DNA from 2 places in the Geobacillus sp. C56-T3 genome. Region 2 is predicted to be linked to the other one. Evidence: predicted binding sites of a transcription regulator. Region 2 holds the regulator's gene; the other holds the start of a gene.
The links. The regulator NrdR, encoded in region 2, represses ribonucleotide reductase genes. The targets are predictions, from matches to a motif close to AACACNATATATNGTGTT.

Region 1: a site for NrdR is predicted at 1,664-1,681, ahead of GC56T3_RS05730 (vitamin B12-dependent ribonucleotide reductase). Genes of this name have one in related genera too.

What each region holds. Positions count from the first base shown of each region.
Region 1 covers NC_014206.1:1,120,273-1,123,691, reverse strand. Annotated here, with positions in the region: gene GC56T3_RS05730 (vitamin B12-dependent ribonucleotide reductase) at 1-1,578, opposite strand, end outside; gene GC56T3_RS05725 (biotin/lipoate A/B protein ligase family protein) at 1,833-2,669, opposite strand; gene GC56T3_RS05720 (rhodanese-like domain-containing protein) at 2,880-3,254, shown strand; gene GC56T3_RS05715 (ROK family protein) at 3,311-3,419, opposite strand, start outside.
Region 2 covers NC_014206.1:822,291-825,709, reverse strand. Annotated here, with positions in the region: gene dnaI (primosomal protein DnaI) at 1-205, opposite strand, end outside; gene GC56T3_RS04220 (replication initiation and membrane attachment family protein) at 217-1,599, opposite strand; gene nrdR (transcriptional regulator NrdR) at 1,704-2,165, opposite strand; gene GC56T3_RS04210 (hypothetical protein) at 2,233-2,631, opposite strand; gene speD (adenosylmethionine decarboxylase) at 2,755-3,129, opposite strand.

The sequences.
Region 1 (3,419 bases), 300 kb from region 2:
GACGTTGTCTTGCATCCGCACCCCGATTTCGACCGTGCGTTTCAGTTTTTCGTAGTCCACGACCTTCCGTTCTTTGTCGACCATGTTCGCCAAGTTAATGGCGGCCAGATTGCACACCGAATACGGTGCCAACGGTTGTTCCCCGCACGGGTTGGTCGCCACGACTTTTTGCCCGTACGCGCGGGCGTTCGTCATTTCGTTGGCGTTGTCGATGAAGAAAATGCCCGGCTCGGCCGAATACGTCGCGCAAATGTTGATCAGCTTCCACAGTTCGCGGGCGCGGATTTTCCGGTAGACGCGGACGCGATAGCCCATTTTCTCCCATTCGCGTACATCGCCGACTTCATGCCATTTTTCGTTGTAAATGCGCATTTCCTCTTCGGAATAGGTTTCCACGTCCGGGAAGCGGAGCGCGTATTCTTCGTCCTTTTCGACCGCTTCCATGAACTCTTTCGTCAAGCAGACGGAAATATTCGCACCGGTCAAAAAGTCAGGATTGTGCACCGTATATGTACCGCCGGTGCGCAGTTTTTCTTCGGCGTCTTTGATGATGTCTTCGGTGAATCCGCCGTAGTCAGGCTCGTTCTTGTATCGGACGATCGCTTCGTACATCGCCCGCTCCCGCTCGGTGAGCGGCGTGAATTTCAGCTTGTCGCGCGCTGCTTTTTTGATGCCTTCGTCTTCCATGTTTTCGAGCAGGTAGCGCAAAATGCGCGGGTTTTGCATTTTCGAGACGATGAATTCGATAATGTCCGGGTGCCAGTCGGCCAGCATAATCATTTGGGCGCCGCGGCGGGAGCCACCTTGCTCGACAAGGTGGGTCAGCTTCGCAATATCGTCAAGCCACGAGACCGACCCGGACGATTTGCCGTTCACCCCGCGCGCAAGCGTATGGCGCGGCCGCAATGTCGAGCCGTTCGTCCCAACGCCGCCGCCGCGGCTCATGATTTCCATCACCTGCTTCCGATGTTCGGAAATTCCTTCGCGCGAGTCTTTCACAAACGGCATCACATAGCAGTTGAAATACGTCACTTCCTTGCCCGAACCCGCCCCGTACAACACGCGGCCGGCCGGAACAAAATTCAAGCTTGCGAGCTCTTGATAAAACTTTTCGAACCACTCTTTCCGCTTTTCTTCCGTCTTTTCCACCGCCGCCAGCCCGGTCGCATTGCGCTTGGCGATTTGCTCATAGAAAATCTCGAGCGGCTTATCAATAATGTCGAGCGACCGAACCACAATGCCGGTCTCCGCCTCTTCCCCTTCGAGCACGTGCCGGTATTCGTCTTCAATCAACACGCGCGCCTTTTTCGCCTCCCAATCGATGTCGACGATAAACCCGAGCCCTCGTGCCGGGAATTTCGGATCCTCCTTGATCGTCAACACGACGAAGTCGCCCGGTGTGAGCGTCAGCTTCTCCGTATCTTTGAATGAATACCGGTCAAGCATGACCAAACGGGATACGCCTTTATGGGTGATGTGCATATCCGGCGTAATCGGATGCACTTGCGGAAATAGGCGGATATCCTCGTTCAGCTTGTCAATATTGATCTTCATTTTTTCGGATGACGCCACCGTCATTCTCCTATCTCTCCTCTTTTATATAATCTCTCATGTTTTTGGCAAAGTTGTCCTGTCTTCTCTACCTTACCATATCAAACAGAAAAAAACAATATATAGTATGATTTTTTATGAAAATCATACTATATATTGTTAAAGAGAACAAATGATTTCATTTTGTCAAGCAAAAAAAAACAAAACAAGGCGAAAAGCGGAGAAAAACGGGGGAGTGCCGCTGTTTTTGCCGGAAAACGAACGATTTACCGCGTCGCTGCTCAGCGCTTGAAGTTCCATTCGTCGCTTTCGTATTTCGTCCGCGCCAGCTCTTCGACGTACGCCCGCTCTTCGGCGGTGAGCGTGTACGGTTCCAATACGATGTTCAATCCTTTTTCAAATCCTTTGTAAAACGCCTCTTTCGCTTCCTCGATCGTCACCGTGCGGCTCGTCAACTCATTGATCGCGACCGCCTTCTTTTTAAAATCGCGCTGCAGACGCTCTTTCACCCGCTCGTTTGGATATTTAAACAAGCTGAACAGCAAGTCTTCGTCCAAATCGAGCAAAATCGAACCATGCTGCAAAATGACGCCTTTTTGCCGCGTTTGCGCGCTGCCGGCGATTTTCCGCCCCTCAACGACAAGTTCGTACCATGACGGCGCGTCAAAACAAACAGCCGAACGCGGGCTGCGCAAATCGGCTTTCTCTTCTTCTGTCCTCGGCACGGCAAAATACGCATCCAATCCAAGATAACGAAATCCCTCTAAAATGCCTTGGGAAATGACGCGGTATGCTTCCGTCACCGTCTTCGGCATCGCCGGGTGCGACTCGGAGACGATCACGCTGTATGTCAATTCTTTATCGTGCAGGACGCCGCGCCCGCCGGTCGGCCGACGGACAAAGCCGAGGCCGTGCCGTTTCACCGCCTCTAAATCAATTTCTTTTTCCACTTTTTGAAAATAACCAATCGACAACGTCGGCGGATTCCAGCCGTAAAAGCGGATCGTCGGCGGAATTTTGCCTTCGCTGTGCCAATCGAGAAGCGCCTCATCGAGCGCCATATTGAACGCCGGCGGGCAATAGCCGGAATCGATAAAGCGCCATACTTCTTTTGCCATCGTTCCACCTTCTCTATTGTTCCATACTCTAAACGCTGCGGCGGCTTGTCGACCACCGCCAAGGGGCGGGACACTTTTGGCCGCCTTTATTAGTTTAGCAAACAACGCCGGTGAAGGAAAGAAAAATGGCATGGCGAAAATCTCTTTGCTTCCCGGCGGCGACTTTATATAATAGGAAATAGCAGACGAAGCGAAGGGAGGCATGATGGGGTGGAAGCATTGCTCATTATTCTCGGCGCGATCATCATTTATTCGGTGATCACATACATTTGGCAAAGACGAATTGTCAAATCGTTGACGGAAGAAGAATTCCGCGCCGGCTACCGGAAAGCGCAATTGATTGATGTCCGCGAACCGGATGAGTTTGCGGCTGGACATATTTTAGGGGCGCGCAACATCCCGCTCACGCAGCTTCGCGTGCGCATGAAAGAATTGCGCAAAGACCAGCCGATCTATTTGTACTGCCAAAACGGACTGCGCAGCGGGCGGGCCGCGCAAATGCTCTACCGAAAAGGATACCGCGACTTGTACCATTTAAAAGGCGGATTTAAAACATGGACCGGGAAAGTGAAGAAAAAAGCGTAGCCCGTTAACCAAAAAGGCGCTCTGCCGAAACAGGCAGGCGCCTCTTTTCGCATGCGCTAGACCGCCGCAAATTCCGGCGGCAGGACGACCGCCTCAAGCACCGAAGCAGCCGCGCCGATGGCGCAGCTTTTCTCTTTCAGCTTGGAGGAGATGATGGACGGCTCG
Region 2 (3,419 bases):
GGCGGCAATTCCCGTGCTGCTCGATGAACTCATACAGCTTCATCAAGCTGCGGTCAACCGCATCGGCCGACAATTGCCGTTCGTGCGCCCGCAAAAACGGCTGCACGTCCGGATGCTCCAAAATGTAGCGTTTCATTTGTTCGTAGCGTTGTTTAAACCGTTGATTGCCAAGCAACCGCTGCAACAGGTGGTTTACTCGTTCCATGGCTTTTCCCTCTATGATTCATCACGGTATTTTTTCAGCCGTTCCTCAAGCTCTTTGCGCGCCTGTTCGACGTCAAAATCATCATCCGGCTGGCTGTAATCCATGTTCAGCCAGTCCGGGACGATTTCCGTGCGCACGACTTTGCGCACCGTCCGCGTCCCTTTTTCCTTTTCGTTCGCCCAGTTTTGGTATGTTTTCGCCTCTTCTTTCGCCAGTTCCATTGCTTCCTTCACGGTTTTCACCTTTTTGCGCGCCCAATGGCTGGCGATTTTTTCTACGTATTTTTTCGACAGCTTCATATTCGTCCGGAGCATGACATAATAAATGAGCACGTTGACAACTCCGGGGAGCAGCTGCTGCTGGAACATAATGTCTTCGATCAACTGCAAATCAGCAAGCGACGGCTCAGCGCCGCCTGAAATCTCTTTCAGCAGCTGGCGCGGGGAAATTGTTTCCAGCTGTTTCATTAGTTGCTCCTCTTTTGTGCGCGGTTCGATGTTTTCCATCGTCCGGTAGGCGAGCGGCTGCACTCGTTCGACGAGGCGCGGCTCGACACCGCCATGTTCGAGCTCATACCATTCGCGCGCCGCCCGGCGCAACGCGTCAATATCGATATGATAGGCCGGATCGATGACGCCAAGGACCAGTTTTTGCATCTCAAGCGGCGGAATGCCGTATAAAAACGCCAGCTTTTTAATCGCTTCCTTCACTTTCGCTGTCACAGCCCGGCGCGGCACAAGCTGCTTGGACAGGCCGGCAAAAAACAGCTCAAAGTCGAATACATCATCATCGAGCACATACGACGCCTCATCCCGCCTGATGTGATCCTTCCCTTCAAGCAGCTCGGGCCCGGCTTCTTCGCTGAGGCCGGCGACGATTTGTTCAGCGGGCACGGCCGAAAACACGTCGGAAAACGACCGCGTCACCTGGGTGAATTTCGTTTCATCAATGGACGGACGGGCAAAAAAGTTGCTCAGCTGGATAAACAAGTGGCGGCCGACTTGCCGGTGCAAAAAAACGCTCAACATCTCGTCGCGGAAAAACTGGTCTGGCGCCAGCGGCGGACGCAGCTCATAAAGAAACAGCTTCGGTTCATCCGCCTCTTTAGCGTGGACGTATGTGTTGAGCAGCCCGATTCCTTCGAGTTTCAACCGTTCGCTGTAAATGTCCGGCAGTCCGCACTGCATGAGCGCCATAAGCCGATGATGGGTCGCTTCCTGGCCGTCAAGCAGCTCAAGCTCCCCCCAAAGCGTCATATAAAGCGCCAACGCCCGGCAGCCGATGAGCGGCTGGTAAAGCAGCGTCAGCACTTTACGGTCCACCTCTTGCAACACCCCACGGCTTTGCACGGTATAACGGTCGACAGCAATCAGCTCTTTCCAATGGTGTTGCATCGCTCCGACCTTCCATTCCGCCGTATTCGTTTCAAACCGGCTCTCCCCTTTCCTGCCGAAAAGACGTTGAAAAAAGGGCTTGCCGCCTAACGCCAAAGCCCTTTTTACCGTTGCCCTTTTTTGATCAGCTCTTTCAGTTCTTCAATGAACACATTAATATCTTTAAACTGCCGATAGACGGAAGCGAAGCGGACATAGGCGACCTCATCGATGTGTGACAGGCGCTCCATCACCATTTCGCCGATCGTTTCGCTTTTCACTTCCGAGACGCCTTGATTGCGCAGTTCGCGCTCAATTTCCTGCGTCACTTTTTCAAGCTCCTCGAGCGCCACCGGCCGCTTCTCGCACGCTTTGATCAAGCCGCGCAAAATTTTCTCCCGGCTGAATTCTTCGCGCGTTCCCTCTTTTTTCACAACAATCAGCGGCGGCTCCTCGATCCGCTCAAACGTCGTAAACCGATAATGGCACTGTTCGCACTCCCGCCGACGGCGGATCGAACGACCCTCTTCAACCGGGCGCGAGTCAAGCACGCGCGTGCCTTGATGATGGCATGAAGGACATCGCATAACATCCACTCCGTTGATCTTCTTATTTTCTATCATACCGGAATGGACGAAAGCAGACAAGATATAGTTAGCTGTTCAGTCCGGAACCGATATAGGGAAGGCGGGCGTCGAGCTTCCGATACAAATCGAGAATGACCGCCCGGCTATGCCCAAAATCAAACGGCAATAGCTTCGTCTCCGTCGTCGCGGAAAAGTCGACCGCCGTTTCAAACGGCCGCACGGAAATGACGGTAGCGACGATGAACAACTTTTTGCCGCGCCTTGTTTGCGCACAAATTTCGCCGCGCTCTTCGGAAACAGAAACGAGCTCGGCGTCGGGCAGCGACGAGAGCAGCTCCTTGACCGCATCGATGACGGCGCGGTTCGTCGCTTTGTAATAATGGCTTCTTAGCTCTTCATCTTCATGATTTTCCCGCGTTTCACAATGGTTTGTGAAGGCGTATTTGAGTGTTTTCCACATGCTCATTGCCACGTCTCCCTAGTCATTCTTTTTCTTCCATCATACCATGATTTTCGCCGCTGTTGTACCGCCGAGGGCGCAAAAAAAGGAGCGTTTCGCTTACGCTCCTTTCGGTTTATCATGATCCAATTACAGCGCCTGCGCCTTTTTCACTTCGATTGGGCGCATGCCGCGCGGAAGTTCAATCGTTTCCCGCGTTTGCGCGCCCAGCATTTCGGCAATGTAATCGGCGGCAATCGTCGGGTCTAAATGGCCGCATGTATACACATCAATGCTCGCATAGCCGTGTTCGGGAAACGTGTGAATCGTCAAATGCGATTCCGAAATAATGACGACCCCGCTTACGCCTTGCGGAGCGAATTTATGGAACGCCACTTCGCGAATCTCCGCTCCCGACTTTAACGCGGCGTCAACGAACGTTTTTTCAATAAAATCAATATCATTCAGTTTGTCAAAGTCGCATCCCCAAAGTTCCGAGATAACGTGACGACCCATCGTGTCCATGAAAAGAATCCCCCTTTAACCAATTTTCTCAAACAAATAAAAAAACAGAAGGTGAGTTGCAAAATGGCATGTATAACTACCACGGGGGAAAGTTAGTCCTAAGAGGTCCTAACCCTTTAAGTAGTCACATTACCCTTGCCGTTAAGAAGTTCACGAGACATAGTATACTTTGTTTAGGGGGTTTTTGCAACAGGCTTTTTTAATTTTTTGCATAAAAAAGAGAAAAAGCGCCCACGCCCGCACCGTGGCCCGATCCGTTTGTGCGGATCGCAAAAGCCATAGCGCAGGCG